One region of the Niveibacterium sp. genome, then DNA from elsewhere that is predicted to be linked to it. Evidence: predicted binding sites of a transcription regulator. Region 1 holds the regulator's gene; each other region holds the start of a gene.
The links. The regulator sigma-54, encoded in region 1, starts transcription at its own class of promoters, with help from an activator protein. The targets are predictions, from matches to a motif close to TGGCACGCTTNCTGCTNA.
Positions count from the first base shown of each region.

Region 1 (10,736 bases):
AACGGTGCTGCATCGCGTTGTGCCTTGGTCAGCACGCTTGCGCCGATCCACAGCGTGTAAAGCGTGATGGCCAGATTGGCCGGGTCGGCGCCCGCCGGCAGCGATCCGTCCTGCGATGCGGCCTGCAGGGCGCCTGCGATGCGTGCGGTGATGCGCCGCGTGCCCACTGCGAGCGCCTGGCGCATCGGCTCTGACAGGTCAGCCACCTCCGCGGCCAGCTTCACGGCAAGGCACTGTTGGGCACAGCCACCATCACGCTGGCGGTCCATCCAGTCAGCGAAATAGCCCAGCACGCGCGCTCGTCCGGTGCCCGCTGAGCTGCCGAAACGCTCGTCCAGGCTTTCAAGGTAGCGCTCGAAGTAGCGCTCCAGCAAGGCAACGCCAAAGGCTTCTTTCGACGGGAACCAGTGATAGAACGAGCCTTTGGGTACGCCGGCGGCGCTCAGAATCGGGCCGAGGCCGACCGCAGCAAAGCCTTTGCCGAGGATCAGGCTCTCGGCGGTCTGCAGGATGTGCTCGCGGGTGTCGGTGGTCCGGTTCATGCGGCAGATCATACTAGACCGGTCGTCTAGTGTGCAAGCAGCCGTCGTCGCTCAGACGTGCCTCAGGCTCTGCCAAGAATCACAAAGAAAATGCCTAATGCATAGACAGGTGCCGAACCTTTAAGGCAGAATGCGCCCCGGTCCCGTTGCATGGCTCCCTTGTGGCGGGATTTTCGGCTCCGGTGGTCCAAGCCACGGATCCGAGGTTCGTGGTCGGTAGTCGTATCGGGTCGTGAGGCGGGGGCTTCACGACCCACTTTTTTGCGTGTCTCGGGTGGCGAGCGTCGCAAGAAAGTCTTCCACCGGTTGAAAACCGACGACGCGCGTCGAAGCGATTTCCTTACCGGCGGCGTCGAAGAACACGATGCCCGGCGGCCCAAAGAGGCCGAAGCGCTTGAGCAAGGCCTGATGCGCTTCAGTGTTGCCGGTAACATCGGCTTTCAGCAGCACCGTATCCTTCAACGCGGCCGCGACACGCGGATCGCTGAACGTGAAGCGATCCATCTCCTTGCAACTGACACACCAGTCTGCGTAGAAATCCAGCATCACCGGCCGACCTTCGGCGAGCCGCGCATCGAGCTCCGCAACGTTGCTGACCGGCTGAAACGCGAGCTTGGTACTTGTTTCAGCAGCCGTCGCGCCACGCAGGAAACCGAGCGGTTGCAGTGGGTCGCGGCTGCCGCCCAAGGCTCCGATCAATAGCGCGCTGCCGACGATCAGCAGCAGCACGCCGACGCCCTTCCAGAAGCGCCGCGCGCCCTTGGCCTGCGGCGGCAGCGGGTCGAGCGCATGCAGGAACACCGCGCAGACGATGGCCAGCGCAGCCCAGGCCAGCATGACGACCACTTGCGGCAGCACCGGGGTGACCAGCCACAGCGCGAGCGCGAGCAGGATCACGCCAAAGCTGCGCTTGACCGACTCCATCCACGGGCCGGCGTGCGGCAGCAGGCCCCGTGTTGCAACAGCAATCAGAATCAGCGGCGCGCCCATGCCAAGCGCCATCACAAACAGCGCGAAACCGCCGAGCCACGCATCGCCGGTCTTGGCGATGTAGAGCAGGGCGCCGGCCAACGGCGCCGCGACACAGGGGCCGACAATCAAGGCCGACAGCACCCCCATCACGGCAACTCCCAGCACCGAGCCGCCGCGCTGGTGGTTGGCGCGGTCCGAGAGGCGGCTCTGCAGCGCCGAGGGCAGCTGCAGTTCATAGAAGCCAAACATCGCGAAGGCGAGCACGACGAAGATCGCAGCGAAGCCGCCGAGCACCCACGCGTTCTGCAAGGCCGCGGACAGCAGCGTGCCGGACAGCCCGGCCGCGACGCCGGCAACGGCATAGGTGAGCGCCATGCCGAGCACGTACACCCCTGCCAGCGCGGCCGAGCGCGCACGCGTGACATGCGCGCCCTGGCCCACGATGATGCCGGAGAGGATGGGCAGCATTGGCAGCATGCACGGCGTGAAGGCGAGCAGCAGGCCGGCACCGAAGAAGCTGAGCAGGATCAGCGAGAGTTTGCCGGTACGTAACAGCCCCGCAAGGCGCCCGCTCTCGTCCGCGCTGACCGGCGCCGCCGCTGCGATGGCCGGACCGCCGGGGCTCACCGCCGGGGCGGCGTCGCTGCGCGCGCCGAGCTTGCCGAGCGCTCGCGACAGCAAGCCGCCGCCATCCGCGCCGCCCAGCGTCACGAGGGTGGTCTGCGGCGGGTAGCAGACGCCCACATCCGCGCAGCCCTGGTAGGTCACGCTCAACTGCTGGCCATCGCGCACTTCGCCCGACGCGACCGGGACGCTGACCGCCAGATCGCCGCGAAAGATCTCAACCTCGCCAAAGAACTCGTCCTGCTTGCGCTCACCTGCCGGATAGCTGGCGGCTGCGAGCTTCAGCGAAGCGTCCTGCGGCTCGAACGCGAAGCGGTGCTTGTAGAGGTAGTAGCCCTTCTCGATCGCGAATTGCAGCGATACGGTATGTGCGTCCTGCGCCTGTGCGGTAACGCTGAACGCCTTTTCGGGTTCAAGCAGGTCCGGGGCCGCCAGCGCGGTTGTCGTGAAGCTGCAGAGCAACAGCGAAATCAGGAACTTCATCGGTTTGTGTCTAGAGCCCGTCGGGCAAATGTTCGTCAGGTTCGGTCGCGTCGGCCACCCACTGCAGGTAGGCCGCCGCACCACGATTTGCTTCCACTGCGAGGATTTCCGGCACCTCGTAGGGGTGTTCCGCCAGCAGTGCCGCTTCAAGCGCGGCGTAACGGGAGGCGGTGGTCTTGATCATCAGCGGCACTTCGTTGGTCTGCTCGATGGCACCCTGCCAGCGATAGACCGAGCGAATCGGCGCAAGGATGTTGACGCACGCCGCGAGCCGACGTTCCACCAGACTGTGCGCGGCGCGCTCGGCGCTTGCTGCGTCGGGGAAGTTGCACATCACGATCAGCACTGGCTCGGCCATCGCCGTCTCCTGCCATATCCGGCCCTGAATTCTAGCGGCGCTTGAGCGGTAATCCTTGGCGCCAAACAAAAACCCCGCCATCGGGCGGGGTTTTCATTGAGGCGATCGAACTTAGCCCTTGAGGCATTCGCTCATGAACTTCTTGCGCTCATCGCCCTTCTTGCCGGTCGCCTTCTCGTTGCAGATCTTCATCTTGTCCTGTTGCGAGCCGGCGGGTTTGGCCTCGGTTTTGGCGTCCGCCGCGGGTGCGTCGGCCGCCGCAGGTTTTGCGCTGAGGCATTCGCTCATGAACTTCTTGCGCTCGTCACCCTTCTTGCCTGCCGCCTTCTCATTGCAGACCTTCATCTTGTCCTGCTGCGCAGTCGGCGCTTTCGCGTCGGCTTCGGCGGCTGCGGCCGGCTTTGCGCTGAGGCAGTCACTCATGAACTTCTTGCGTTCGTCGCCCTTCATGCCGGTCGCCTTTTCGTTGCAGACCTTCATCTTTTCCTGCTGCGCAGTCGGCTTCTTGGCTTCGTCTGCGGCATGGGCGGGGAACAACGCGAACTGCGCGGCCAGTGCTGCAGCCAGGATCACGAGCTTCTTCATGCAAGGCCTCCGGAGAGAGATTTTGGGCGAGATGTTGGCCGCGGATCACGCGGCCGCGGTGAAGACGGTCGGCTTACAGGTCTTCTTCGTCGAGATCCAGCGCCGAGCGCTGGCGATCAACGAATTCCTGCATCGAGTCTATGCCACGTAACTGAAGAATGGTATTTCGCACCGCCGCTTCCAGCAACACTGCAAGGTTGCGGCCGGCCGCGACAGGCAAGGTAACGCGCCGCGTCGGCACCCCCACGATGTCCTGCATGTCGTCTTCCAGTGGCAGGCGGGGCATCTGTGGGCTCTCGCCGCGGATCTGACGGTGCAGATGCACGACCAGCTTGAGCTTCATCTTCCGACGGCAGGCCGTCTCGCCGAAGATCGTGCGGATGTTGAGGATGCCGAGGCCGCGGACTTCGAGGAAGTCCTTCAGCATCGGCGGGCAGCGCCCTTCGAGCACGCCAGGCGCAATGCGCGAAACCTCGACCACATCGTCGGCCACCAGGCCGTGGCCGCGCGAGATCAGTTCCAGCGCCAGTTCGGATTTGCCTGCGCCCGAATCGCCAGTGATCAGCACGCCGAGCCCGAGTACGTCCATGAACACGCCATGCAGCGATGTCTTTTCGGCGAGGTTGCGCGCGAGGTAGGTGCGCAGCGAATCGATCACCCGCGCCGTTTCGGCCGAGGTCGTGAACATCGCAACGCGTGCGCTTTCGAATGCACTCTGGATCAGTGGCGGCACTTCACAGCCATCCGCCACGATCATCGCCGGCGGATGCGCCAGCAAGATGCTTTCAAGCTGATGCTGCACCTTGTCGCGTGCCTGGCGGCGAATCCAGCCCAGTTCCGCTTCGCCCATCACCTGGATGCGGTTGGGGTGGATGATGTTGAGGTGGCCGACCAGTTCGGCCGGCCACACCTTCTCGTTCGGGACCTGCACCTCGACATCGAGCGGGCCGGCGAGGTGGCTCAGGCCGAGCCGATCGCGGTTGTCCTCGTAGATGCGGGCGACGCTAGTTCGCCGCATTCGGGTTCCAGTTCACGAACAGGGTGTGTGCCTCGGATGTATCGCTGGCCAGCGTCAGGGCATCGCGGAAGCTGCGGTCGGAGAACATCTGCGCCAGTTCCGACAGGAGGCGCAGGTGATGTTCGGTGGCGCTTTCGGGCACCAGCAGCACGAACATCAGGTTCACCGGCTTGCCGTCCGGCGCCTCGAAGGGCACCGGTTGGGCGAGGCGGATGAAGGCGCCGACGGCGTCGCGCAGGCCCTTGATGCGGCCGTGCGGGATCGCAATACCTTGACCGAGCCCGGTAGAGCCGAGCTTCTCGCGTGTGAATAGCGCGTCGTAGACAGCGCTGCGCGCGAGTCCCTGATGGTTTTCGAAGAGCAGGCCTGCCTGTTCGAAAACGCGCTTCTTGCTGCTCGCGTCAAGGTCGACGAGCACATTGGACGGCGGCAGCAGCGGGGCGATGAGATTCATGCTTGGGGGTTCAGAAATGCACTGCGCGCCCGAAGGCGCGCAGATCCGGGGTCAGCTCATGTTCGGCGCGGGGGCTTTCCGCAAGCTTACGCGCCGGGATTCACTAGAGCGACCGTGATTACGATTCTGCAGACTGGCGCTTGTGCGCCTCGTGGCCGTGATCGTAGGACTTTTCCTTGTGCTTGAGAACCTGCCTGTCCAGTTTGTCCGTCATGGCGTCGATTGCGGCATACAGATCTTCCTCGATGCTCTCGACGAAAATGTCCTTGCCGCGTACATGTACCGTCACTTCCGCCTTTTGCTTCAGCTTATCCACCGACAGGATCACGTTCACGCTGGTGACATGATCGAAGTGGCGAATCACGCGATCCAGTTTCGACGTTACGTAGTCGCGAAGGGCGGCGGTAACTTCGAGATGGTGTCCGGTGATGTTCAGGTTCATGATTTATCCTCTCAGATCATCTTGCGCTGGCTGACCGGCGGGATGTTGAGCGACTCGCGGTACTTTGCGATGGTACGTCGCGCAACGACTATCCCCTGCTGGCCGAGAAGCTCGGCAATCCGCGCATCGGAAAGCGGTTTTTTGCGATCCTCTGCCGCGACCAGCTGGCGAATCAGCGCACGAATCGCCGTAGCTGAACACGCGCCGCCAGAATCCGTGGCGACGTGGCTGCCGAAAAAATACTTCAGTTCAAGGATACCTCTTGGCGTGGCCATGTACTTCTGTGTGGTCACCCGCGAGATCGTCGATTCATGCAGATCAAGCTGCTCTGCGATTTCGCGCAGCGTCAGCGGGCGCATTGCCACGTCCCCATAATCGAAGAACTGCCGCTGGCGGTCAACGATTGCCTGGGAGACCCGCAGGATCGTGTCAAAGCGTTGCTGTACGTTCTTGATCATCCAGCGCGCCTCCTGCAACTGCCCGGCCAGTGATCCGGCCGAGCCACGGTGCTGCTGCAGGATGCCGGCGTAGAGCTGGTTGATCCGCAGCTTGGGCATTGCGTCCGGGTTCAGTGTCGCACTCCAGTGGCCGCGTACCTTGCGCACGATCACATCCGGGATCACATAACGCGTCTCGATTGCGGCAAACCGTGCACCGGGGCGTGGATCGAGGCTGCAGACGAGCTGATGCGCTTCGCGCAGGGTCTCGTCGCTGCAACCCAGATGCCGCTTCAGGCGCACGAAGTCCCGCGCGGCAAGCAGCTCCAAATGCTGTTCGACGATCACCATCGCCGCATCGCGCGCTGTGCTCTCGGGTAGCAAACGCAACTGAAGCTTCAGGCATTCGCCCGGCGAACGGGCGCCGATACCGGTGGGGTCAAGGTTCTGCAGATGCGCCAACGCGATCTGCAACTCGTCGACGTCGACTTCGAATTCGGGTGGCAGCAGTTCGAGCAGTTCTTCGAGCGGCTGGGTGAGGTAGCCATCGTCGTCGAGCGCTTCGATCATGAAGCGCAGCAGCGCGCGATCGCGGTCCGACAGCGGCATCAGGGCGACTTGTTCATCCAGGTGGTCGCGCAGGCTGGTCTGCGCCGCGCGGAATTCCTGGAAGTCCGTCTCGTCGTCCTCGTCGCGACTACCGCTGCCACTGCCGCCGCCTTCGCCGGACCACTCGGTGGGGCCGTCGTCGTAGCTGCCGGCATCGTCAAAGCTCGGTTCGCTCGGTTCGGGTGAGGTCTCCGCTGCCTCCGCGGCGACATCGTTGGCGGTGTCGGTGCGTTCGTCGCCGCTCGGGGTGGTGGCGGACTGGCCCCAGGATTCCGGGTCCGATTCCGCGTCTTCGCGTTCGAGCAACGGGTTCTCGAGCAGCATGCGCTCGATTTCGCTGTTGAGCTCCAGGGTCGATAGCTGCAGCAGCTTGATCGACTGTTGCAGCTGCGGGGTCAGCGCGAGCTGCTGGGAGATACGGAGCTGGAGCGAGGGCTTCATCGTAGGGGTTGCGCGATCAGAGTCGGAAATGTTCGCCGAGGTAGACCTCGCGAACCTTGTCGTTCTGGACGATTTCGTCAGGGCGGCCGCTGGCGAGCACCACCCCTTCGGTGATGATGTAGGCGCGATCGCAGATACCCAGCGTCTCGCGCACGTTGTGGTCGGTGATCAGCACGCCGATGTTGCGATCCTTCAGGAAGCGGATGATCTTCTGGATGTCGATCACGGCGATCGGGTCGACGCCGGCAAAGGGCTCGTCGAGCAGGATCACCTGCGGGTTGGTGGCCAGCGCGCGTGCGATTTCAACGCGGCGGCGCTCGCCCCCCGACAGCGACATCGCGGTGGCGTCGCGCAGGTGCGTGATGCCCAGTTCGCCCAGCAGCTGGTCGAGCCGGGCCGTGAGCTGATCCTTTGGCAGCTTCTGCAGTTCGAGCACCGCGAGGATGTTCTCGGCGACCGTCAATTTGCGGAAGACCGAGTTTTCCTGCGGCAGGTAGGACAAGCCCAGATGCGCCCGCTTGTGGATCGGCAGGTGGGTGATCTCCTTGTCGTCAAGGATGATATTGCCGCCATCGGCGCGGACCAGGCCGACGATCATGTAGAAGCAGGTCGTCTTGCCGGCACCGTTGGGGCCGAGCAGGCCGACGACCTCACCGCTGCCGACTTCGAAGCCAACATCGCGCACGACGGTGCGCGCCTTGTAGCGCTTGGATAGACCGCCTACCTTAAGCAGACTCATCGAACGGCTCTTTCAACACTTTTCTCACGACCTCCGCGGAGAATCCGCGGGCGGTCAGAAAGCGCGCCTGGCGCGCCCATTCCTTTGCATCGCCCGGCACATTGCCAAACTTGCGTGCCCATATGGCCCGGGCGCGTTCCAGCTCTGTTTCGCCCAACTCGCTCGCTAGCGCGTCGCTGATCGTGTCCTGATCCACGCCGCGCTGTGCGAGCTCGTGCTGGATGCGTCGCTGGCCCAGCCTGCCGGCGCGGCTGCGCACATAACTTTCGGCGAAGCGGGCGTCGGACAGCAGGCCCAGTTCGCTCATCCGTTCAAGCACCGCTTCGACCGCTTCCGGCTCGCCATGCGCCGCGAGCTTGCGCGCCAATTCGGCCCGGCTGTGCTCGCGCTGCGCCAGCGTGCGCAGCGCGCGGGCTTTCAGCTCGTCGCTGCTCATCGCTTGTCTTCGTGGCCCGTTCAGGCCGCGGCAGCTTCCCCGGCCGGCAGCTCGGGCAGGCCCAACTGAACGCGGATCTTGTTCTCGATTTCGCGTGCAGTCTCAGGATGCGAGCGCAGGAACTCGCGCGCATTGTCCTTGCCTTGCCCGATCTTCTCGCCGTTATAGGCGTACCAAGCGCCGCTCTTGTCGACGAAGCGTTGCTCGACACCCATGTCGATGATCTCGCCTTCACGCGAGATGCCTTCGCCGTAGAGGATGTCGAAGTGCGCTTCCTTGAACGGTGGCGAGACCTTGTTCTTGACGACCTTGACCTTGGTCTCCGAGCCGATCACCTCGTCGCCCTTCTTGATCGTGCCGGTACGGCGGATGTCCAGACGCACTGAGGCGTAGAACTTCAGCGCGTTACCGCCGGTCGTGGTTTCCGGGTTGCCGAACATCACGCCGATCTTCATGCGGATCTGGTTGATGAAGATGACCATCGTGTTGGTGCGCTTGATGTTGCCGGTCAGCTTGCGCAGTGCCTGCGACATCAGGCGGGCCTGCAGGCCGGGCAGCTGGTCGCCCATCTCGCCCTCGATTTCGGCCTTCGGCGTCAGCGCAGCAACCGAGTCGATGACCAGGATGTCGACACCACCCGAGCGGACCAGCATGTCAGCGATTTCGAGCGCCTGCTCGCCGGTATCCGGCTGCGAGATCAGCAGGTCGCCAACATTCACGCCAAGCTTCTGCGCGTAGGACACGTCGAGCGCGTGCTCGGCGTCGATGAAGGCCGCCACGCCGCCCATCTTCTGCATTTCGGCAATCGCCTGCAGCGTCAGCGTGGTTTTGCCGGAGGATTCCGGGCCGTAGATTTCGATCACGCGGCCGCGCGGCAGGCCGCCGATGCCCAATGCAATGTCCAGCCCGAGGGAGCCAGTCGACACCGCCTGGATGTCCGACTCCACCTCGCCGTCGCCCATCCGCATGATGGAGCCCTTGCCGAACTGCTTCTCGATCTGGGCCAGCGCGGCCTGAAGTGCTTTCGCCTTGTTGTCGTCCATGGGGTTTCCTCGATTCTGTGGAAACGATTATGGCACAGAGATTGCGTGCGCCTGAGTCGGGTGCGTGCAGTAAAACATGGCACACTTCCACCACTTCACACGGCGCGCGTTTCGCTCGCCCAGCGAGACCGATCCGATGCCTGAAATGCCCGCCGAACTCCCATTGTTTCCCTTGCATACCGTACTGGTTCCTGAAGCGCGTTTGCCGCTCAAAGTGTTTGAAGTGCGCTACATGGACATGGTCAAGGCGTGCATCCGGGATGGCAGCAGCTTCGGCGTGTGTCTGATCGAAGAGGGTCAGGAAGTCGGCGCGCCGGCCACACCCGCACAAGTCGGCACGAGCGCGCGCATCGTCGAGTGGGATATGGATCAGCCCGGCATCCTGCAGATCGTCGTGACCGGCGAGCGTCGTTTCCGCATTGCGCATGCGGTCGCCCAGCCTGATGGTCTCTTGCGTGCAGTGGTCGAATGGATGCCGGAGCCCGCGGTACAGGCGCCGCCGGAAACCCTCGCCGACACCCTGCCCTTGTTGCAGGCCGTCGTCGCGGATGCGGGTGACACCGCGATTCCGGCGCCGCACCGCTTCGACGACGCAGCCTGGGTCGGCTACCGCTATACCGAGATCCTGCCGATACCGGTGAAGGCCAAACAGAAGTTGCTGGAACTCGAGGACCCGCTGATGCGGCTCACCATCATCCAACAGTTTCTTGTACAGCGCGGCTTGCTCAAGCAGGACGCCTGAGCGGCGCACTCTCAGAGGCTGTCGAGCAGGCGCCGGACCGGCGTTGGCAGGCCAAGCGAATCCCATTCCTGTTGGCTGGCCCAGCGCCAGGCCGGGTCGCGCACACCTTCGCCCACCACATCCAGCACTAACGCCTCAAGCGTCAGGCGGAAGTGGGTGAAGGCGTGCCGCAGCGGCGGCAGGGCTTTGGCCACGCCGACCACGCGTAACCCGAGTGTCAGCGCATGGGCTTCGGCATCGAGCTCATCCGGAATTTCGGGCAGTGCATAAAGGCCACCCCAGATGCCGTGCGCCGGCCGCTTCTGCAGCAGTACCGCACCGCCGTTGCAGGCAATCAGCACCCGACTTTGCCGTTCGGGCACCACGCGCGTCGGGCGGGGTGTCGGGAGTTCCGCTTGGCGGCCCTGCTGACGTGCCACGCAGCTGTTCGTAACCGGGCATTCGGCGCAGCGAGGGCGGCTGCGCGTGCACACCGTGGCGCCCAGATCCATCAGCGACTGGGTGTAGGTATCCACGCCCTGCGCGGGCAACAGCGATTCGGCGAGCGCCCACATCGATTGCTCTACCGCGCGTACGCCGGGAAAGCCTTCGATGCCGAAGTGCCGAGCGAGCACCCGCTTTACATTGCCATCGAGAATCGCGGCTCGTTCGCCAAAACAGAATGCTGCAATGGCTGCGGCGGTGGAGCGGCCGATGCCGGGCAACTCGGCGATTTCGGCTGCGGATGTCGGGAAACGGCCGCCATGCAAGCGTACGACCTGCTGCGCGGCGGCGTGCAGGTTGCGCGCCCTCGCGTAGTAGCCGAGTCCGC
Region 1 is NZ_JAYRDJ010000006.1:30,092-40,827, reverse strand. It holds gene ACE3P0_RS06460 (TetR/AcrR family transcriptional regulator) at 1-542, opposite strand, end outside; gene ACE3P0_RS06455 (protein-disulfide reductase DsbD) at 789-2,621, opposite strand; gene cutA (divalent-cation tolerance protein CutA) at 2,632-2,979, opposite strand; gene ACE3P0_RS06445 (PsiF family protein) at 3,091-3,564, opposite strand; gene hprK (HPr(Ser) kinase/phosphatase) at 3,638-4,582, opposite strand; gene ptsN (PTS IIA-like nitrogen regulatory protein PtsN) at 4,569-5,036, opposite strand; gene hpf (ribosome hibernation-promoting factor, HPF/YfiA family) at 5,155-5,478, opposite strand; gene ACE3P0_RS06425 (RNA polymerase factor sigma-54) at 5,490-6,965, opposite strand; gene lptB (LPS export ABC transporter ATP-binding protein) at 6,982-7,704, opposite strand; gene recX (recombination regulator RecX) at 7,691-8,140, opposite strand; gene recA (recombinase RecA) at 8,161-9,183, opposite strand; gene ACE3P0_RS06405 (LON peptidase substrate-binding domain-containing protein) at 9,260-9,925, shown strand; gene mutY (A/G-specific adenine glycosylase) at 9,937-10,736, opposite strand, start outside.

Region 2 (10,736 bases), on a different contig from region 1:
TTGCGCGACGCTACGGCGCCGGTGAAGGCGCCTTTTTCGTGCCCGAAGAGTTCGGATTCGAGCAGGTTCTCGGGCAGTGAGGCGCAGTTGAGCCTCACGTAAGGCCCGCGGCCCCGCGGCGAGTTGTAGTGGATTGCGTTGGCGATCAGCTCCTTGCCGGTGCCTGTCTCGCCGCGGATCAGCACCGTGGTGTTCCACTTCGACACCATGCGGATCTGCTCGAAGATGCGTCGCATCGCGGTGGAGTGGCCGACCATGTTGTCGAAACCATGCTGACCGCGCACGGCACGGCGCAGGGTGTCGCGCTCCTCGGCGATAGTCTCTTTTTCCTGCGCCACATCGAGCGAGAGCTTCACGCTCTGGCTGATCAGGTTGGCGACCATTTCCACGAAGCGGGCGCGCACCGCCAGCTGGCCGTCGTCCAGCCGGTTGGGCTGAACCGCCAGCGCGCCATGCAGCGTACCGCCGACATGAATGGGCGCCGCGATGAAGGGGAGACGCCGCTCGTAGATGCCGAGCCGGTTCAGAAAGCGCGGGTTGCTGGCGATCGAGGGCAGGGCGACCGTCTTGCCCTCTTCAAGAATCAGGCCCAGCACCCCCTCGCCGGACTGGTAGCGAACCGGCTCGAACTCGTCGGCTTCTACACCCTGCAAGGCGTTGACAACCAGTTCGCCGCTGTCGGAATCGAGCACGCTGATCATGCCGCGCGTAAGACCAGCGGATTCCTCCAGCACGCGCAGCACTTCCTGCGGGGCTTGCTTGACGTCGAGTGTGCGCGAAAGAATTACGCTCACACGGTAGAGCGTTTCGAGCTGGATGCGGTGGAGTGCGCCTTCGGTATCCATGGCTTATCCGATCTCGCGACTGTCGTGCATCGGCGCCGGGGCGCGCGTCTGCGGGGGTAGCGGCAGCACCAGCAGGGCGGTGCAACCGCCGCTGGCAGCGTTGCCCAACTCGATGCTGCCGCCGTGATCTACCGCGACTTGTTGTGCCGCGGGAAGCCCGGTTCCCAGATGGCTACCGAGTTGCTTCTTGGTGCTAAAGAAGGGCTCAAAGGCTTTCAGGCGAAGCGCCTCGGGCAAACCCGGGCCGCTGTCCTCCACGCGCACCTCCAGGCTGTTGTGTCGGGTGCGCGTGCTGATGCTGAGCTCGCGCTGTTGCCAGCCCTTCACGTTCATCGCTTCGATCGCGTTGTCCACCAACGCCTTGAGCAGCGCGCGCAGCCGCGTGGGCGAGCCCTGGATGCCGGGCAGCACCAGCTGCGGCTGCCAACTGACCGAGACACCTGCGGTAAGCAGGCGCACCGCGGAAAGGTCCAGTACGTCGCGCACAACCTCGTTGAGGTTGACCGAGGTGCTGGCCTCAGGCGCACGCGCGGGAATCGTCCCACGCAGCGTTTCGAGCGCAGCCTGGCCAGCCTTGAGCGCATCGGCGAGCGCCGCCTGCGCAGGGTCGCAGCCGCGGCGGCCCATCATGTTGACCACCGAGCCGAGGATGTTGAGCGGCCCCTCCATCTGATAGACGGCGGCCGACAGGCTTTCGCGCAGCGCCTGCTGACGGCTCTCCTCGGCCATCACCGCCTGCAGCGCAGCGATGCGGGCTTTCTCCTGCTCCTGTACCTGACGGCTCACATCCGTTGCGACCAGCAGCAGAAAGGCCTCTCCCTTGCTGGCGTAGAAGTGGTCGGCTTCGTCGCTGTCGGCAGCCACCCATACCGCCGAGCACGAGAACCAGCGCGGCGAACGCCAGTGGGGGCGGTCGAGCCGCACCTGGCGGTCGAGGAAGGCGTGGCTGCCTGGTTTGAAGGGGCCGAAGCCGCTGCCCAGTTCGTTGCGAATCGCGTCCAGCAGCACCTTGGCCGGTTCGGCCATGCCGAGATCCGACATCAGCGCCTTGTACGCAAGGTTGTCGAGCACCACGCGGTCGCTGATGTCGAGTAGCGCGAGCACCAGCGGAGCCCCGTCGACCACCGATTCGATCAGCGCCTTCTGGTTGCGCACCGCACATTCGAGCTTGTGTAGCGCGGTGATGTCGCGATGCAAGCCCAAGTAGTGGCTGATCTGGCCCGCCTCATCGAGCACCGGCGTGACGGTCAGATCCGCAAGGTAGGGCGCGCCGTCCTTGCGCCGGTTCACCAGTCGGCCGCTCCAGGTTTCCTTACCCGTGATCTGTCGCCACATCGATTTGTACACCTCGGGCGGTGTGCTGTGGTTTGACAGGATCGATTGATGCTGGCCCACCGCGTCCGCGACGCTGTAGCCGCTTGCGCGCGTGAAGGCCGGGTTCACATATTCGATCCGCGCGCGCGGATCGGTGATCGAGATCGCGATGTCTGCTTGCTCGACCGCGGCACGGAACAAGGCGGCGGGGATCTTCCGGGCAGCGGGGCGCGCGGATTTCTTCTCGGCGGTTTTCTTCTGCTCTGGCATGGCGGGCCTCGTTTGAACGCTCGTCTGCTTCGATGCAGCAACCGTGCCGAATTCTCGCGCCCCATCGCCACGCTTGAGCGACATCAAATGCCGGCGTCGTTGTGAGGATTCATCACAACACAAGCTCGGTTTGTTGCATCCCCGACACGCCGATCGGCGCTTCCGGACGCCATCAACGCATGCGGAAATCCGGCTGCGGCGCCCGATGGCGCGGCCTTCGCGCACTGCCCCGGTGCGGCGTGCATCGACTTGGCACGCTCCATGCGGATCCAGGGCAGGAGGCTTCGAACCGCATGAGCGAATACCTGATTCTTCTGGTCAGCACCGCGCTGGTGAACAACGTGGTGATGAGCAAGTTTCTTGGCCTGTGCCCCTTCATGGGGGTTTCCAAAAGTATGGAAAGCGCCTTTGGCATGGGGCTCGCAACCACCTTCGTGATCACTGTGGCGGTGGCGGCCAGCTGGGTGCTGGATCACTTCATTCTGCAGCCGATCGGTTTGGAATTTCTGCGCATCCTCACCTTCATCGTGGTGATTGCCGCAACCGTGCAGTTTATCGAGGCCGTGATCAAGAAGACGATGCCGGCGCTGTACCAGTCGCTTGGCATCTTCCTGCCGCTGATCACCACCAACTGCGCGGTGCTCGGGCTCGCACTGCTGAACGTGCAGGACGGCAACAGTTTCGTGAAGAGCGTGGTGTACGGCTTCGGCTCGGCACTCGGTTTCACGCTCGCGATGCTGATGTTCTCGGGCCTGCGCGAACGCCTTGCGCTGGCGCGCGTACCGAAGGCGCTCGAAGGCCCGCCGCTGAGCTTCGTGCTCGCCAGCCTTCTGGCGCTCGCCTTCATGGGTTTCGCCGGTCTCAACTTCAATTGACGGAGGTTGCCATGCTCGCTCCCGTATTCATTCTCTCCACGCTGGGGCTGGTGCTCGGCCTGTTGCTGGGCCTTGCCGCGCGGGTTTTTGCGGTGGAGGCCGACGATCTGGCGGTGGAGCTTGCCGCGATGATGCCCGGCACGAACTGCGGCCAGTGCGGCCTGGCTGGATGCGCGGCGGCTGCGGATGCGCTGGCTGCCGGCAACGCGCCGGCCACCGTGTGCCCCGGCGGCGGCGCCGCACTGGCGCAGGCGATTGCCGCCAGGCTGGGGATCCCGCTCGACATGGCCGGTATCGCCGACCAAGGGCCGCGGCTCGCTGCGATCCAGGAAGAAATCTGTATCGGCTGCTGTCGTTGCCTCAGATCCTGCGCGACCGACGCAATCCTCGGCGCCAGCAAACAGATTCATGGTGTGCTGCACGAAGCCTGCACTGGCTGCGGCGCTTGCGTTGAAACCTGCCCGACCGGCGCGATCGGGCTGCAAGCAAAGCCCAAGACCCTGCAGGACTGGAACTGGGCCCTGCCGGCCTTCGCCTGAGGAACACTCGCATGGGACTTCTCGACAAAATCAACGGTGGCCGCTGGGGTGTGCATCCGCACAACGACCACAAGCGCCCTGCGGCCGACGAGCCGCTGCGGGTGATGCCGCTGCCGGCCACGCTGCGCGTGCCTTTGCTGCAACACGTTGGAGCCCCTGCGAAGGCGGTAGTCTCACCGGGCGACAAAGTGCTGCGCGGTCAGTTGATCGGCGCTGCGCAGGGCACCGTGTCGGCGCCGGTGCATGCGCCATCCTCCGGGGTGGTCACGGCAATTGGCCCGGTCACGGCACCACACCCTTCGGGGCTGCCTTTCGATGCGATCACGATTGCGCTCGACGGCGAAGACAAGGCGATCGAAGCCTGCGCAGCAGACGACCCCTTCGCGCTGCCGCCAGACGAAGTGACGCGGCGCATCGCCGATGCCGGCATCGTCGGCCTGGGGGGCGCCACGTTTCCGTCCGCCCCCAAAGCGCAGCTTGGTCGCAAGCTGGCCGTCGAAACGCTGGTGATCAACGGTGGCGAGTGCGAGCCCTACCTGTCGAGCGACGACAGCGTGATGCGCAACCGCGCCGACGAGGTGGTCGACGGCGTGCGCATCCTGATGCACGCGGTCGGCGCCGCCAGCGCGCTGGTCGGGATCGAGGACAACAAGCCGGAGGCAATTGCCGCGATGCGCGCGGCGGCGGCGCCGTTCGCGCAAATCCGGGTCTGCCCGGTGCCCGCACGTTACCCGATGGGGTCGGATCGCCAGCTGGTGGAAGTGCTCACAGGCCGCCAGGTACCCGCTGGCGCGCGCACGGCCAGCATCGGCGTGCTGGTAAACAACGTCAGCACCTGCGCGGCGATCCACCGTGCGCTTCGCCATGGCGAGGCGCTCTATCGGCGCATTGTCACCGTCAACGGCGGCGCAGTGGCGCGGCCTGGCAATGTGCTCGCACCGGTGGGCGTACTGGTCGAGGATCTGCTGGCCTTTGTCGGCCTCAAGGAAGCGCCGGCACGGCTGGTGATGGGTGGGCCGATGATGGGGCTCGCTTTGCCGCACGCGCAGGTGCCCACGGTCAAGGCCTGTGGCGGCGTGCTCGCACTTACCGCGGCCGAAATTTCACGGCCGGCGCCTTCGGCCTGCATCCGATGCGGATCATGCGTGAAAGCGTGCCCGATGGGCTTGCAGCCACTCGAAATCGCAGCGCGCATCCGCGTGGGCGACTACGACGGCGCCGCTGCCTTGCAGCTTGACGACTGCCTTGCGTGCGGCTGCTGCGCTTATGTGTGTCCGTCCAGTGTGCCGCTGGTGCAGTCGTTCCAGCACGCGAAGGGTGAGATCTGGTCGCGCGCGCAGCAGAAGAAACGGCTGGCCTTCACCCGAGAACTGGCCGAAGCACGCAATGCCCGGCTCGAACGTGAAGCGCGCGAACGTGCCGAGGCGGCCGCGCGCCGCAAGGCTGCGCGCGCAGCCCAGCAAGCCGCCGCAGCGGCCGGCACACAGGAGACCCCATGATGAACATGATTGCTTCCGCCAGCCTGCCATCGGTGGCGGCGTCGCCTCACGCGGGGGAGCTGGGCTCGGTGGGTAAGGTGATGCTCAAGGTGATGCTGGCCTTGGCGCCAGCAACGCTCTGTGGCTTCTGGTTTTTCGGCTGGCCGGCCGTCAACGTCTGGTTGATCACCGTGGTCGCCACGCTGATGGGCGAAGCCGTCAGCCTTCGCCTGATGGCCAAACCGGTGCTGCCTACGCTGATGGACGGTTCTGCGCTGCTGACCGGCTGGCTGCTCGCGCTGTCACTACCGCCGTGGGCGCCGTGGTGGCTGGGTGTCGTCGGCGGGCTGTTCGCAACGGTGGTGGCAAAGCAGATGTTCGGTGGCATCGGCTGTAACCTGTTCAACCCGGCGATGGTCGCGCGGGTCGCGTTACTGGTGTCCTTCCCGGTTGCGATGACCGTCTGGGTGGCACCGACCGCTGGCGTCGCTCATGCGCCAGGCTGGTTCGATGCACTGCAGCTCACCTTCGGCGGCGCTGCGCCGGACGCGATGACGAGCGCAACGCTGCTGGGCCACGCAAAGACAGAACTGTCGCGCGGTGCGAGCCTGATCCAGCTGCTCTCCGACGGGGCGCAGTGGTCCTGGTCCGGCCTGCGCGCGGGGAGCCTGGGCGAAACGGCCGTGGCGCTGATTGCCGCAGGCGGGCTCGCCATGATGCTGATGGGGCTGATCACCTGGCATATCCCGGTTGCGATGCTGCTGGGCATTGCACTGCCTGCCGTGATCGCCCATGGCGCGAACCCTGCACGCTACCTTGATGCGGGTACACACATCTTGTCAGGCGGTGCGGTGCTTGGCGCCTTCTTCATCGCAACCGACTATGTGACCTCGCCCTCGTCGCGCGGCGGGCAACTTGTGTTCGGTGCAGGTTGTGGGCTGCTGACCTGGCTCATCCGCACCTACGGCGGCTACCCGGAAGGCGTGGCGTTCGCAGTGTTGCTGATGAATGCCCTGACGCCGGTGATCGACCGCGTCATCAAACCCCGCGTTTACGGGCGTACCTGGCGCGGCGCGCCGATTTCCAGTGGGAAGGAGCGGCGTTCATGAACATCGCGCTATGGCGGGACCGTATTCCCTATCAGGGCATCCTGCTCGCGTTCGCGAGTTTCATCACCAGCGCAGCGTTGGTGCTCGCTAACGAAGCAACGCGCGAACCGATCACGCAGGCGGCGCAGGACGACCTTAAACAATCGCTGGTGCAGGTATTGCCGCCAGGGTGTGTCGACAACGATCTGCTTGCCGACGCTCGCGTCATCAAGGCTGCGAGCGGGCGTGTCGTCACCGTCTATCGCGGCACCAAGGCTGGCGTATTCAGCGCGGCGGTGTTCGAGTTCAGCGCCCGCGGGTATGCGGGCGAGATCGCGGTCCTGATCGGCGTGGATGCGGCCGGCGTGGTGAGTGGCGTGCGTGTGCTGCGGCATGCTGAAACGCCTGGCCTGGGCGACAAGATCGATGCTGCCAAATCGGGCTGGATCAACAGCTTCACGAACAAGTCGCTCGCCGGCATGCCGGTTGCGCGCTGGGCGGTGAAGAAGGATGGCGGTGAGTTCGACCAGTTTGCCGGCGCCACGATCACCCCGCGCGCAGTGGTGAAGGCGGTGCGCGAGGGGCTTCAGTTCTACGACGCGCATCGCGCGGAAATCTCGGGAGACGCACGATGAGCGAGCTGCGCAGTGCATGCGATACCACCTCACTTGCGCACGTCTGGCGCGATGGCCTGTGGGATCAGAACGTCGTGTTCGTGCAGTTGCTGGCCATGTGCCCAACGATGGCGGTCACCACTTCCGGCACCAATGGCTTGGGCATGGGGCTGGCGACGACGGCTGTGCTGGTGGTGTCGAACATGTTGATCGCGAGCATCCGGAATTTCGTCAGCAGCCAGGTACGGATTCCAGTTTTCGTCGTCGTGATCGCAACCCTCGTCACGCTGGTGGATATGTCGCTGAACGCCTGGCTGCATGGGTTGCACAAGGTGCTGGGGCTGTTCATCGCGCTGATCGTCGTGAACTGCGCGATCCTCGGGCGAGCCGAGGCCTTTGCATCGAAGAACGGCGTGCTGGCGTCTGCGGTGGATGGCCTGGCGATGGGGTTGGGCTTCACCTTCGCGCTGACGGTGATGGGGCTGGTGCGGGAGCTGATCGGTGCGGGCACGCTGTTTGCCCAGGCAAGCCTGCTGCTTGGCCCGGCCTTCTCCTTTCTTGAAGTGCGGGTGCTTCCCGGTTACTCCGGGGCACTGATGATGATCTTGCCGCCGGGCGGCTTCCTCGTACTGGGGTGTTTGCTAGCACTGCGCCGACTCATCGAAACGCGGCGCGCAGCCCGAACCTGTTCCACCCAGCCGGCGCACCGCGCCTGTAGTGTTTGAAGGAGGGAAAGCCATGAAGGTTGCCGTTGCCTACGCCGAAGCGGGGAAGCACGCCTGGCACACGATCGAGGTGCCGGACGATGCGTGCGTGAAGGACGCGATCGAGGGATCCGGTATCTACGCACAGTTTCCGCATATCGACCTCGCAAGCCAGCGGGTCGGGATTTTCGGCAAGGCAGTGAAGCTCGATGCGCCGCTACGCGCCGGTGACCGGGTCGAAATCTATCGCCCGATCAAGTGCGACCCGATGGCCGTGCCGCGCCGCCCCGGTTTCGAACTGGACGACGAGGCCTGACACCGCTCGCGCGTGCGCGACAGCCCTTCACCTTCCGAAACAATTCGGCGGCGGAAATTCGCCGCGTGCCGACTAACATGCCCGGTCCAGGATTTTTTTGGATCGGGCAGCAATGGATAGAAGGGCTTTCATCTGGGCAAGCAGTGTCGCGCTTGCTGCGTTCGCGTCAGACGCCAGCGCGAAGAAAAAGTCACATCAGAAGAAGCCGCATCATCGCAATCGTCACAGCCCGTTCGAGGACATCGAAGCCAAAATCGGCGGGCGGCTCGGCGTGTGCTGCATCGATGCGGAGAGTGGGCGTATTACCGGCTACCGCGAAGGTGAGCGCTTTCCGATGTGCAGCACTTTCAAGTGGCTAGCCGCGGCGGCTGTGCTCGGGCGCGTCGATGCCGGCCAGGAACGGCTGGATCGGCGCATCGCCATTGCGAAGGGCGATCTGCTCGAATGGGCGCCAGTGACGAAGCACCATGTCGGTGGTGAAGGCCTCACCTTGGGCGAGTTGTGTGAGGCCGCAATCACCGAGAGCGACAACACTGCAGCCAACCTGATCCTGCGCGAGATCGGCGGCATTCCGCAATGGAACGCCTATGTCCGGGGCATCGGTGACACGCTGACCCGGCTCGACCGCGGCGAGCCGGAACTCAACGAAGCGCTGCCCGACGACGTGCGCGACACGACAACCCCGGCCGCAATGGCGGTCGATCTGCGTCGCTTGCTGGTTGAAGACAAGTTGAGCGAGGCTTCACGCGCGCAGCTGATGCAATGGATGCTCGCCACCAAGACCAGCGACTACCGCCTGCGCGCCGGCCTGAAGGAGGGCTGGAAGCTCGCCGACAAAACCGGCACCGGCAATGCCTCCACCGGTACTGCCAACGACGTCGGCGTCTACTGGACGCCCGAAGGCAAGCCGATCGTCGTGACCGTGTATCTCACCCAAGCCACGGTCGACCGGACCAAGCAGGAAGCCGTGATCGCCGAAGTGGGTCGCTGGGCACGCGAACCCGGCACGACGCCGGCGGTGTGAGCGGCATGGTTCGCGAGTTGCGTCAACGTAAAGCTAGTCGGCACCGAGGTGCAGCATTTAAGTTCCCGTATTCGGACTTGTTAGCGGCAGCGTTGCAAAGCAAGCTAAGCGTTTCGCCAGTATCTGCTCAGACACTGAAGTTTGAGAAACCAGCAGCCGCTGCCGGAGCAAACCGCATTCAGGATTTTTCCTGCGACAAACGGCGGTGTCTGGCCGTTTGACGATTGAGCCGCCCCACGTTTTCCGCCTTCCAAACGTCAGTCATCATGTCGCCAGTACCTTCTGATTCTGTCGTTCGATCCACTTCCGTAGGCAGGTCGCGGGGGACGAGCTATCCCAAGGATGATTGGAGTGGCAGGGACTTCGGTTGCGTAGAACACGGCGACTAGTTGAGATACATCGCTCGTAGCCTGAGTGCGGCGAACATGGCTGACGTCATGAACCCGTTCCCTCCTTAGGCTGGTGAAGAAGCTCTCGGTCGGGGCAGTGTTCCGGCAGTAGCCTTTGTGCGATATCGACCCGTGCATCCCGCTGGTTGCTAGGCGGGCCTGATGAGCACGGCAGGCGTATTGGCTTCGCCGACCGGATTCAACTTGCCAGCCTTTGCCGCCTCGACTCAGTTGCGCAGCCCCTGCGCAACTAGCTCCAACTCTTGGGCGATTTGGACGATGCTGCCGACCGCGTCGGCTCGCTCGACCGCCCGTTCCTTGAACTCCGCCGTGCACTCTCGTTATGGCATACGTTTCACGTCATTCTTCCTATCACTGCATTGGCCATGCGACGACGTCGGGAGACGAATTTCGTGGGGCCGCTCACGAAACCCGGACGCCACGCATATTGCGTCCGGGTTCGTTTGGCCGTCGAAGATGGATTACCGGTCGGTGAGCAGCTTCAGGGCGAGCGGATTGCTGGCGCTGGGGGCTGTGGAACCGATTGCGATGGCGGTGTAGACCTTGCCAGCTTGGAGCGCGATGCTGGGGCTGGTGAGGGCGGTAGTTGCGGTGCCGGCAACGTTGAGTTTGAAGACGTAGTTTCCGGCGGGCACCTCCAGGTAAGTGCTCGCGGCCTTGAACGGGACGTTGCTGAGCACCTTGGCGTCGTTGGCCAGTACGTCGACGTTCGGCGCATCGGGCGAGGCGTGAATCACGCGAATCCGTGCCTTGTCGGCGACGGTTGTCCGGTCGTCCTCAAGCACCAGCGGTTCGATGCCGGCGAGCAGACCCACGGCGAATACTGAGTACGACTTGCCGCGAGTGAGCGTGGTGTCGGCGTTGATCACCGTGGTGGTCGTGTTGGCAGCGTTCACCTTGAGGTTGTAGTTGCCAGCGAGCAGGCTGAGGTAGCCGGAGTCAGCGGGGAAGGGCACGTTGCTCAAGGTCTTCGCGTCGTTGACCAGCACATCGACAGCCGGTGCATCGGGTGAAGCGTGCATCACCCGTAGCTGCGCTGTGGCATCCGGCAGTTCAAGCTTTGGCGTCGCGCTATCGCGGGTCAGCACAAGCAGGCTGACCGGTGAGTTGCCCGTGCTGTCGGGCACTGCGAGAGCGACCAGATCCATACCTGCAGCCAAGCTCACCGTGCCGGAGTCGTAGGCTACGGTCTTTGTGCCTGCGAGCGTCACGCGGATGCGGTAGTCGCCCGCTTGAACCTGCAGCGCGTCGCTGACCGC
Region 2 is NZ_JAYRDJ010000034.1:20,257-30,992, reverse strand. It holds gene nifA (nif-specific transcriptional activator NifA) at 1-845, opposite strand, end outside; gene nifL (nitrogen fixation negative regulator NifL) at 849-2,429, opposite strand; gene rsxA (electron transport complex subunit RsxA) at 2,723-3,304, shown strand; gene ACE3P0_RS17600 (RnfABCDGE type electron transport complex subunit B) at 3,316-3,843, shown strand; gene rsxC (electron transport complex subunit RsxC) at 3,855-5,342, shown strand; gene ACE3P0_RS17590 (RnfABCDGE type electron transport complex subunit D) at 5,339-6,430, shown strand; gene rsxG (electron transport complex subunit RsxG) at 6,427-7,044, shown strand; gene ACE3P0_RS17580 (electron transport complex subunit E) at 7,041-7,748, shown strand; gene ACE3P0_RS17575 (RnfH family protein) at 7,762-8,043, shown strand; gene bla (class A beta-lactamase) at 8,156-9,067, shown strand; gene ACE3P0_RS17565 (DUF4397 domain-containing protein) at 9,939-10,736, opposite strand, start outside.
Region 2: a site for sigma-54 is predicted at 2,461-2,478, ahead of nifL (nitrogen fixation negative regulator NifL). Genes of this name have one in related genera too.

Region 3 (10,736 bases), on a different contig from region 1:
CATCCGGCGCGAGGGCGCCATCGATGCGAGCATCGTGCGGCTTCCGTTCGAATACACCTCGGATCGCACACTGCGCAGCAGTACAGGCCCGCGCGAACCCGAGTCGCGATTCGTGCTCAAGGCGAGCTACCCGGAAGGGAGGTCGCGTTGATCAACGCCCCCGCGATGCGCCGCTTCGTGCTGGCCATGCTGCTGGCTGCCGGCATGATCGGCATTGGCTTCGCCGCGCTGTCGGTCGCGTTGCGCGGCAAACAGCAGGCTGAGGCGGACTACCGCCGCGCGAGCGATGAGCGCGACGCGATTGCCGCTCGCCTCAGCCGCGCCCAGCAGGACGAACCCGAAATCCGGCGCGCACTGACGCGATTCGAGAACCTGCGCCAGCAAGGTGTGATCGGCCCCGAGCGCCGCCTCGAATGGGCCGAAGCGCTGACGCGCGAGCGCACACAGCGAAAGTTGGCACAACTGGAATTCGAGCTCGCGCCGCAACGCAGCCTCGCCGCCGCAACGCCGGAACTACCGCTTCAAGCCAGCACGATGACGCTGCGCACCCAACTGTGGCACGAGGGCGATCTGCTGCGCCTCCTCTCAGACTTGCGCGCACTGCGCAGCGCCACCGTGCTGCCGCGTCGCTGTACGCTGGACCGCGGTTCCGACACCGCAACCGAGGGCGCTCCCCTGTCTGCGGTTTGTGAGCTAGACTGGATTACGCTTGGTACTCCAGGCCCGCATACCCCATGAAACTCACCACCCTGATCCTGCTGCTGGCTGCCGGCCCGGTCTGCGCGCAAAGCGCCCCGCCCGACCCATCCGCCCCGCTCGGCCGCCTGTTCAACACGGCAGAACGGCGCGCAAAACTCGACAGCATGCGCGAACGCAACGTCGAACCGGGCGTCGCCGCGCCTGCCGATAGCGAATTGCGGCTGGACGGCATCGTTCGCACCAGCGACGGACGCAGCACGGTGTGGGTAAACGGCGTCGCACGCAACGACCGCAGTTCGGTGCTCAGAATCGGCGAGCGCAGCGCGCGCGTCGCCACCGGCAACGGACAATCCATCGAGCTGCCGGTGGGCGCTTCGGTCCGCATGGTTGCCGACGACGGCGCACGGTGAAGGCAAAAGGCTCCGGTGGCTTCGCGCTGCCGATCCTGCTGATCCTGCTGAGCGCCCTTGCCGTCTTCGTCGCGGTCAAGACCCTGCGCACATTCGGCAGCTTCGACCTGCGGGCAAGTATCCGCACCGACAAGGCACTGCAACTCGCGCGAGATGCGCTAATCGCCCATGCCGCATGGGAAGACAGCTCGCCCGGCAGCCTGCTGTGCCCCGACCTCGACAACGACGGCTTCGCCGACGGCAGTTGTGCCCCGAACGCAATCGGTCGCCTGCCCTGGCGCACGCTGGGTATCTCTCCTCCGCTGGACGGCAGCGGCGAATGTCTTTGGTACGCGCTATCGCCCGGCGCGCGAAGCCAGCTCCCTCCGTCATGGCGCGGCGCTAGCCGATCCCAGCCGGCCCTGAATCCGGACTACACCGGGGAACTCAACCTGCGCGACAGCACAACCGGCCAGAGCCAGCAGGTCGTCGCCGTGATCATCGCCCCTGGGCGCGCGCTGTCAGGTCAGTCGCGAACGAGCACCGGCACCGGTTGCAACGGCGGTAGCGCCAACGCGTTTCTGGAAAGCCGCGACGGCATCAACAACGCCAGCGGCGGACCAAGTTTCGTGACTGGCAATCCGGATAACACCTTCAACGACCGGAGCATGGGCCTCACGTCTGACAAGCTGTTCGCAGCGGCCAAGGCTCGCGTCCTGATCGAACTGGCCGGACGCGACGTTCCGGCCAAGACCGGCTTGCGCTTTCTCTTCGGGCCGAGCTCTATCCCGAGCATGAGCCCGGGCGAATTCCAGGACCCGTTGAGCGCTCACTTGAAGATGGATTTTCTCAATCCGACGATTCGGCACGCATTCCCCGCGCCCGACACACCGCGCCCCAGCGCAACGACCGTGAACCCGGCGATTGAGGTGCAAGACATCGACGGATGCGCTCACTACATCGTGACCCGTGACAAGCTCGGGTCCGATGGTCTTCCCATCATTGGACCGGGCGGCACACCCGAACGCGAAGTCGTCGGCAGCGCCGCCGGCAACTATTCGATTGAATGGCTGTGTTTCAACGGCTGGCTCGACTACACGCAGTACGCCCCGATCGACCCCGACAGCGCACGACTCGCGCTGCCCGGCTGGCAAGCGGAATTCAGCGTTGCAAGCCCCCCCCGACTCGTCCGCACTCCGACACCATGACCCACGCCAGCAATCGGCCCACGAGCCGCGGCTTCACCCTGATCGAACTCGCCGTTGCGATGACCGTGATCGCCATTCTCGGAGCCAGCGTGCTGATGGCGGTGCGCGTACAGATGACGCAACGCCAGACGGCTGAAACGCGAGCGGCGCTGGACGAAGCCCGCGAGGCGCTGCTGGCGTTCGCGGCGGCCAACGGCCATCTGCCTTGCCCGGCGATTGGCGGTGCCCCGGATCAGGGGCTGGAGAACCGCGACCCGAACACCCGCGTCTGCAAATCACGGCGCGGGCTTCTTGCATGGGCCTCATTGGGCGTGGTTGCAATCGACGGCTACGGGCGTCGGCTCGCCTACGCCACGAGCAACGAAGTGAGCGATGCGTCACCACCGATCACGCTCGATACCGCGATCCCAGCCAGCAAACTGACCATCCAGGCAGGCCAAGGCGGCAGCACAAGGCTTGCCAGTGATGACGCTGTGGTCGCAGCGATCTGGTCCTACGGCGCCAACGGCCTTTTTGGCACCACGCCGGACGGAAACCTGATCAACGGTGACGCAGCTGGCAACGACGAGACTACGAACGGCACGACGAGCGCTTCGGTGGTGATCGCGCGAGACGTCAGCGAGAACGCAGCGGCACCGGGCGGCGCGTTTGACGACGAGGTTATCTGGCTATCGCGCTACGTGTTGTTCAACCGCATGATTACCGCCGGCAAGCTGCCTTGATCGGCGTCGCATCACGGCGACACACTGTCTGGCATCATGCACGGCACGATGAGCTTCCTTGAACGCCTGCGGAACGCAGGCATCACCCCCAACGACAGCGAAGAACTGCGGCTGCAGAAGGCGCTGCTGGTGCTGGCCAGCGGCCTGGTCTCCGTGGCGGCGATCGGCTGGCTGCTGATCTACTGGGCGCTAGGCCCGAAACTCTCAACCACGCTGCCCTTCGTGCTGCAGGTGCTGGTGGCCGCGAACCTGCTGATCTACGCCGCGAGCGGCAATTTCGCGGTGTTCCGCTTCAGTCAGCTGGCGATCTTCCTGTTCTTCCCCTTCATCGCGCAGTGGGCACTGGGCAATTTCGTCACCGCGTCGGGCGTGATCCTGTGGGGTTTGCTTGCGCCCGTCGGCGCGCTGCTGTGCGCCGGGCCACGCGAGTCCGTGCCTTGGTTTGCCGCCTATGTGTTCCTGACGCTGCTGACCGGCACCTTCGATTTCCTGCTCGCCGACTACCTTGTCGCTGCGCCGTCACCCGTGCCCCTGAAAGCCTCGATGGCTTTCTTTACGCTCAACTTCGCGACGATCTCGACCATCGTCTGGCTGCTGATGCGTTTCGCGATTGTCGAGCGGCAGAAGGCGCGCGGAGAGCTGGAAGACGCGCATCGTCAGCTGCATATCGAGCAGGAGCGCTCCGAGCGCCTGCTGCTCAACATCCTGCCTCACCCGGTCGCGCAGCGCCTCAAAGACGATGACTGCACCATCGCGGATGGCTTCGCTGAAGTCACGGTAATGTTTGCCGACATCGTTAACTTCACCGAGCTCGCGTCGGATATGACACCGCAGCAGGTCTTCGGCATGTTGAACCGCGTCTTCTCGCAGTTCGACGAGATGGCGGAGCGGCACGGTCTGGAGAAAATCAAGACGATTGGCGACGCCTACATGGTGGCCGGCGGCCTCAACACCGACCTGCGTGACCCCTGCGAGGCTGTCGCCCAACTGGCGCTGGACATGCGCGACTGGCTTGCGGGTGCCGGCGCGCGCGGGGCCAACCCGCTGCGCGTGCGGATCGGCATTGGCACCGGCCCGGTCGTTGCTGGCGTGGTCGGCAAGAAGAAGTTCATCTACGATCTGTGGGGCGACACGGTGAACCTCGCGAGCCGGATCACCGGCGAAGGCGCGCCGGGGTCAATCCAGTGCGATGCAGCCACCTACGACCGGCTGCGCAACCGCTTCGCGTTCGACCCGCCGCATATCGTGCCGATCAAGGGCAAGGGGACGGTGGTCGTGCATCGTCTGTCGGCCCGCCGCGACCTGGTTAGCGCACAGCCGGACGCGCCTCAGCAAGTCGTATCGCCGGCCTGAGGGCGGTCGAGCCGGAAACACACGGCGCCATCGCGATTCTCCGCCAGACGCACGCGCCAACCGAGCAAGGCCGCCTCGCGCGCCAACTGCATCAGCCCTACACCAAGCCCGGCGTCCGATGCCACAGGCTCGCGCAGCAATCGCATCGCCCGCTCTGGCGGCACCGCTTGGCCATCGTCGCGCACCTCCAGGGAGAAATCTCGCCCGGCCCCGGATAGCCGCACCACAATGTTGGGGCGACCGCGTACGTCGGCCTTGTCACGCGCGTTCTGCACACAGTTGTCGACAAATCGATCAAACAAACCGGCAGGCACACTCAGCATTGGGTCGGGCTCGCCGACACAGGCGACGTCATGCAGGCGCGCCGGCAAACGTGCCCACCAATCCGGAAGCGATACCGATTCACTCGCATCGATACCCGGCTGCCGGAGCTTTTCAAGCGCAAGTCGCAAACGCCCCGCCAGCGCCGGCAGTTGGCGCTGAATCAGCGCACGGGTGCCCTCCGGGTCGCGTTCGAAGCCGCTGTCAGCCGCGTACAGGATCGCCTCGAAGGCCTGCAGCAGGTTCTTCACATCGTGCGTCAGCCGCGCACCCGTCTCGTGGATCGCTCGCAGATAGCCAATCTCCGCCAGATCCGCGGCCTGCCGCCGCGACACCAGGAATTCTGCAAGGATGTTGACCATCAATTCCCAACGCCACAGTGTCACCGCGTCCGCCGCGCCACGCGTGCCGATGGTGACCGCCAGATCGCCGTGAACGATCCGGTTGGCATGGCGGCCAAGGCGACCCACGCTGCCTTGCAGACCCGGCTCAGCCTGCCATGCCACACCCGTAACCCCGGGCAGCTCAAGCATCCGCTTCGCCGCAGCGGCAAGAAAGGCGGTCGCGGACGGCGCGTTACGCGCCTCCTCCGACACCTCTCCCAACCATTCCTCCAGCGGCAACGACCCCGCCAACGCGCGGCGCGACAGCAACAGCGCGACGCCCGAGTAGCCGCCGCGCGGGTTCCAGAGCCAGCCAAGCATCAGCAACACCAACGCCACAGACCCCACCGACTGCAGGAGTGCCCGCTCGTAGGAAGCGCCGGCAAGAAACATGAAAGCCAGCGCCGTTAGCACGATCACGCCGACCGCGAGCATCGCCGTTGCGGCTGCCGCGAAATCGGGTAAGGCGCCAGTGCGCTGGCGACGTTTCAACAGCGCCGACAATGCAACCGCGAGCACAACGACGTAACCCGCGTTGCGCGCCAGTCGCGCAAGCAGTTGCCGCACATCCGGGTCCAACGGCGCGCCGAAGGGCACGACCCAGGCGAGCAGGACGAGGACCAGGTAGCCAAAACCAAGCAGGTCCGGAAAACGTTCGCGCCGCCCGCTTCGGCTGGCCGCCTGCGCGACGACCAAGCCCGCCAGCATGCAAAGCCAGACCGAGAGACTGACCCAGCCGAGCGCCAACTGGAACACGACCAAACCTGCAAGCAGCAGCACCAGAGGCATCGCATCGAGCCGGCGATTCGCCGCGACCATCGGTTGCCACAGCAGAAACGCCCCCAGGTGTGCGGTCAGCAGCATGCGTCCGGGCCATGTGTCGTAGCCCGCCACCAGCGCGAGCTGCAGGCAGGCCAGCATCGCGGCCAAGGCGTGGCCCGGTTTGCGGACCGCATCGCGCCAGTGCTCAGAGGCGATCACTGACATGCGGAAGGACCGTCCAGATTACGTCGTCCAAGTGTCGAAATTTCGACAGATCGCTTTGTGGCGCAGCGAGACACGGGCTTTAAAGCCTTGCAAGTAGAGCGAAATCGCCGCCCCGAAAAATGGGCACGGATCATGCTCAGATCTTCACGCACACAGCCTCCAACGGAATTTCATCATGAAACGGCAAGCCGGTTTCACCCTGGTCGAGATCGCGATTGTATTGGTCATCATCGGCCTGCTGCTCGGCGGCGTCCTGAAAGGCCAGGAGCTGATCGAGAGCGCCAAGGTCAAGAACATCGCGCAAGACATGCGGGCCATCTCGGTCGCGGTACTGACTTATCAGGACAAATATCGGGCACTCCCAGGCGACGATACGAAGGCCGGGGGCACGACCGGTCGATGGGGCACCGGAGCATGCAGCGTGACGGGCGCGGGCAACGGCGTTATTGACGGTGATCCGTTTGCGGCGAAAGACTCATCGACGGAGCCGATTTGCGCGTGGGAACATCTTCGTAGAGCCGGCCTGCTTACTGGCGAAGTCACCGACGGAAACCCCAAACATACGGATCTCGGGGTCTTCGGGCTTACCAGTTCCCCGATCAGCAACGACACCACCCGGTTGCGCGGCGTGCTCTACATCTGCGCCAACAACGTTCGCGGGCGCCGCGTTATTCCGCTAGACGCGCTCATGGATGACGGAGACCCAGCAACTGGATCAATGGTTACGACGAAAGCGCTGACAGCAGCCGACGGCGGCTTTAAGTTGACTCCCCTGTCATCAGGATCCGTCGTCGACGGCGATTCCTACATCGTGTGTATGGGTTTTTGATCGTGCTACGCGACGACACCGGGCAGCATAGGCGGCCCGGTGTCCTTCACACCCCCTGCAACAGCCTCGCCTCTGCCGCCGCCAGCGACTCCGGCGTCCCCAGCAGCACTACCACGTCGCCCATCTCGAACACCAGATCCGATTCCGGGTTGATCGCGCGTACCCCGCGCCGTCGCACGGCGGAAACTTTTGCCCCCGCCTCCGGCAATTCCAGCTCGGCGATTGACCGACCGATGCAGCCGGCGCCGTCGGGCAGTGCCACCGAGTGAAGCCTTTCCAGCGTCGCATCGGGATCGTCCGCAACGTCGGATCGGCCGTGGAAGTAGCCGCGCATCAGTGCGTAGCGTTGAGAGCGGATGTCCCGCACACGGCGGATCACGCGAGATAGCGGCACGCCCGTGAGTGCCATGGTGTGGCTGGCGAGCGTGATGCTGGTTTCGAAGATGTCAGTCACCACCTCTGCCGCGCCGGCGGCCGTCAGCTTCTCGAGTTGCGCCTCTTCAAGCGCACGGACGACCACTGGGATATCGGGCCTCAGCTCGCGCACCAGATCCGTCACGCGGCAGGCGGACCCCACATCCGCATACGAAACAACGATTGCCGCCGCACGCGCGACCCCTGCGGCGATCAGCGTTTCGCGCCGCGCCGCGTCGCCGTAAACCACGGTTTCGCCTGCCGCCGCGGCCTCGCGCACACGATCCGGGTCGAGATCCAGGGCGACATAGCCGACGCCTTCCTTCTCGACAAAACGCGCCAGCAACTGGCCCGTACGGCCATAGCCACAGATGATCACATGCCGTTCGGTGGTCATCGACTGTGCGGCCACACGCGTCAGCTCCATCGAGCGTAACAGCCATTCGGAGGCGACGAAACGCATCACCAGCTTGTTGCTCGCCTGCACGATGAAAGGTGCCACGAGTAGCGACAGCACCACCGAAGCAACGGCCGCCTGGATCAGCGCATCGCTCCCCAACTTGTAGGCGGACATCTGCGACAGCAGCACGAAACCGAACTCGCCGCCAGCGCACAACCACAGGCCGCTGCGCACCGCGTTACCGGGCGTCGCACCGAACAGTCGCGAGGCCGCGAACACCACAGCGAACTTCGTCACCAGAATACCGACCAGCATGCCGAGCACCAGCGGCAGATGCCCGAAGATCACGCGCGCATCGAGGAAGGTGCCGACCGTGACGAGGAACAGGCCGAGCAACACGTCGCGGAAGGGCTTGATGTCCTCTTCCACGCGATAGCGATACTCGGTCTCGGAAATCAGCATCCCCGCGACAAAGGCGCCCAATGCGAGCGATAGGCCGAAATGCTCGGTGAGCCAGGAAAGCCCGAGCGTCACCAGCAACACGTTGAGCATGAACAGCTGCGACGAACGCCGCCGCGCCACCAGCAAGAACCAGCGGCCGAGTAGGCGCTGCCCGAAATACAGCACGGCGGCGAGCAGTACTGTCGCCTTCAGGCCCGCCAGCAAAAGCAATTGCAACTGCGCCTCCGGCGGCTGCGACAGCGCGGGGATCAGCACCAGCAGCGGCACCACCGCCAAGTCCTGGAACAGCAGCACGCCCATCACCATGCGGCCGTGCGGCGCATCAAGTTCCATGCGGTCGATCAGGAGCTTTGACAGCAACGCCGTTGAGGACATCGCGAGCGCCCCGCCGAGGACCAGCGCCGCCCCGGGTGGCACACCCAGCAACGCGCCGAACGCGAGCGTCAGCAGCGTTGTCGCGCCGACCTGGGCCGCACCGAGCCCGAACACCAGCCGCTTCATGCTCATCAGATGCGGCAACGAGAACTCGAGGCCGATCGTGAACATCAGAAACACGACGCCAAACTCGGCCAACGCACGTGCGCTCGATTCATCCGGGATCAGGTTCAGCCCCGCCCGCCCGATCAGCGCACCGACGGCGAGATAGGCCAACTCACCCGGCAGGCGCATGCGATGAAACAGCATCACGCCGACCACCGAAGCGGCAAGCAGCAACAGGACGAAATCGAGCGTATGCAACGGTGACATTGGCGTGGAATCAGCGCGCCCCGGCGCGAAAGGGCGGCAGGACCCGTCTGTTATAATGAAGGTCGAGTTTAACCGTTGCGCGACCATGCAAGAAACCAAGCCACAAGCCGTTTCCCGGGCGACTGACGACGAATTGTTGTCGCTCGGCCGCGATGTGCTGTCGATTGAAGCCGAAGCGGTACTGACGCTGGCGCGCAAGCTGGACGGCAGTTTCGTCGCGGCGACGCGAATGATCCTCGGCGCGAGTGGCCGGGTCATCGTCACCGGCGTCGGCAAGTCGGGCCACATCGGCCGCAAGCTCGCCGCCACCTTCGCATCCACCGGCACGCCAGCCTATTTCGTGCATGCGGCGGAGGCGGCGCATGGCGATCTCGGGATGATCACCGCGTCCGACATCGTGATCGCGCTGTCGAACTCCGGCACCACAGTTGAAGTGCTGACGATCGCGCCGCTGATCAAGCGCCACGGTGCGCACCTGATCGCAATCACCGGTAACCCCTCCTCCGCGCTCGCCAAGCTCGCCGACGTACATCTCGACGCGACGATCGAGCGCGAAGCCTGCCCGCTGAACCTTGCGCCCACTGCGAGCACGACGGCCGCCCTCGCGCTCGGCGACGCGCTGGCGGTTGCACTCCTCGATGCGCGCGGTTTCGGCCCGGACGATTTTGCGCGCTCCCACCCTGGCGGGGCACTCGGCCGCCGGTTGCTGACGCGCGTTTCCGACGTAATGCGCACCGGCGAGCGCATCCCGCGCGTGCCAGAGTCCGCCACATTCGCCGAGGCGCTGCTGGAAGTCACACGCGGCGGCATGGGCATGACCGCAATCGTCAACGAACAGAACCACGCCATCGGTATCTTCACCGACGGCGACTTGCGCCGGCTGCTCGGCGCCGAAACCGACATGCGCGGCCTGAAGGTGGCCGACGTGATGCACCGCAATCCGCGCAGCATCGCGCCTGACGCGCTCGCGGCAGAAGCCGCCGCCACCATGGAACGCGCACGCATCAACCAGATCCTGGTGATCGACGACACGAAACAGCTGGTCGGCGCCTTGAACACGCACGACCTGATGGACGCAAAGGTAATCTGATGGATCGCGCACACGAACGCGCTGCACGCCTCAAACTGATGGCATTCGACGTCGACGGCGTGCTGACCGACGGCACCATCTGGTTCACCGCGGATGGCGATGTGATGAAGGGCTTCTCCACGCTGGATGGCCACGGCCTGCGCATGCTGCAAATAGCCGGTATCGAACTGGCCATCATCACCGGGCGCCGCTCCAAAGCGCTTGAACAACGCTGCGCCAACCTGCAGATCGAGCGCCTCTACCAAGGCGTGGAGGACAAACGCGCCGTGCTGCACACCCTGCTTGGCGAACTGAAGCTCGATGCCACGCAAGCCGGCTACATGGGCGACGATGTCGTCGATCTGCCGATCCTGCGCGCCTGCGGTTTCTCGGCAACCACTGCGGACGGCCACCCGCTGGTGCGCAACCACGTCGACATGGTCGCCAGCCGCCCCGGCGGACGCGGCGCCGCACGTGAAGTCTGCGATTTCATCCTGGCCGCGCAGGGCAAGCTCGACGCCTTCCACGCGCGCTACCTGGCCGACTGATGAAGCGCACCTGGTCCGCGCTGTTTCCGGTGCTGCTCGCGGCGCTGCTGGCCGGCACCGCGTTCTGGCTTGAGCGCTATGTCAGCGGGCAGGCTTCACGCGCCGACGGCCGCTTCCGGCACGACCCCGACATGGTCGCAACGCGATCCGTGCAGGAGCGCTTCGACGCCACCGGAAAGCGCCTGTATGTGCTGGAAGCCGCCAT
Region 3 is NZ_JAYRDJ010000042.1:16,789-27,524, reverse strand. It holds gene ACE3P0_RS19070 (hypothetical protein) at 1-151, shown strand, start outside; gene ACE3P0_RS19065 (hypothetical protein) at 148-738, shown strand; gene ACE3P0_RS19060 (hypothetical protein) at 735-1,109, shown strand; gene ACE3P0_RS19055 (hypothetical protein) at 1,106-2,296, shown strand; gene ACE3P0_RS19050 (type II secretion system protein) at 2,293-3,018, shown strand; gene ACE3P0_RS19045 (adenylate/guanylate cyclase domain-containing protein) at 3,067-4,371, shown strand; gene ACE3P0_RS19040 (ATP-binding protein) at 4,347-6,062, opposite strand; gene ACE3P0_RS19035 (prepilin-type N-terminal cleavage/methylation domain-containing protein) at 6,238-6,891, shown strand; gene ACE3P0_RS19030 (cation:proton antiporter) at 6,938-8,914, opposite strand; gene ACE3P0_RS19025 (SIS domain-containing protein) at 9,000-10,004, shown strand; gene ACE3P0_RS19020 (KdsC family phosphatase) at 10,004-10,531, shown strand; gene lptC (LPS export ABC transporter periplasmic protein LptC) at 10,531-10,736, shown strand, end outside.
Region 3: a site for sigma-54 is predicted at 6,184-6,201, ahead of ACE3P0_RS19035 (prepilin-type N-terminal cleavage/methylation domain-containing protein). Genes of this name have one in related genera too.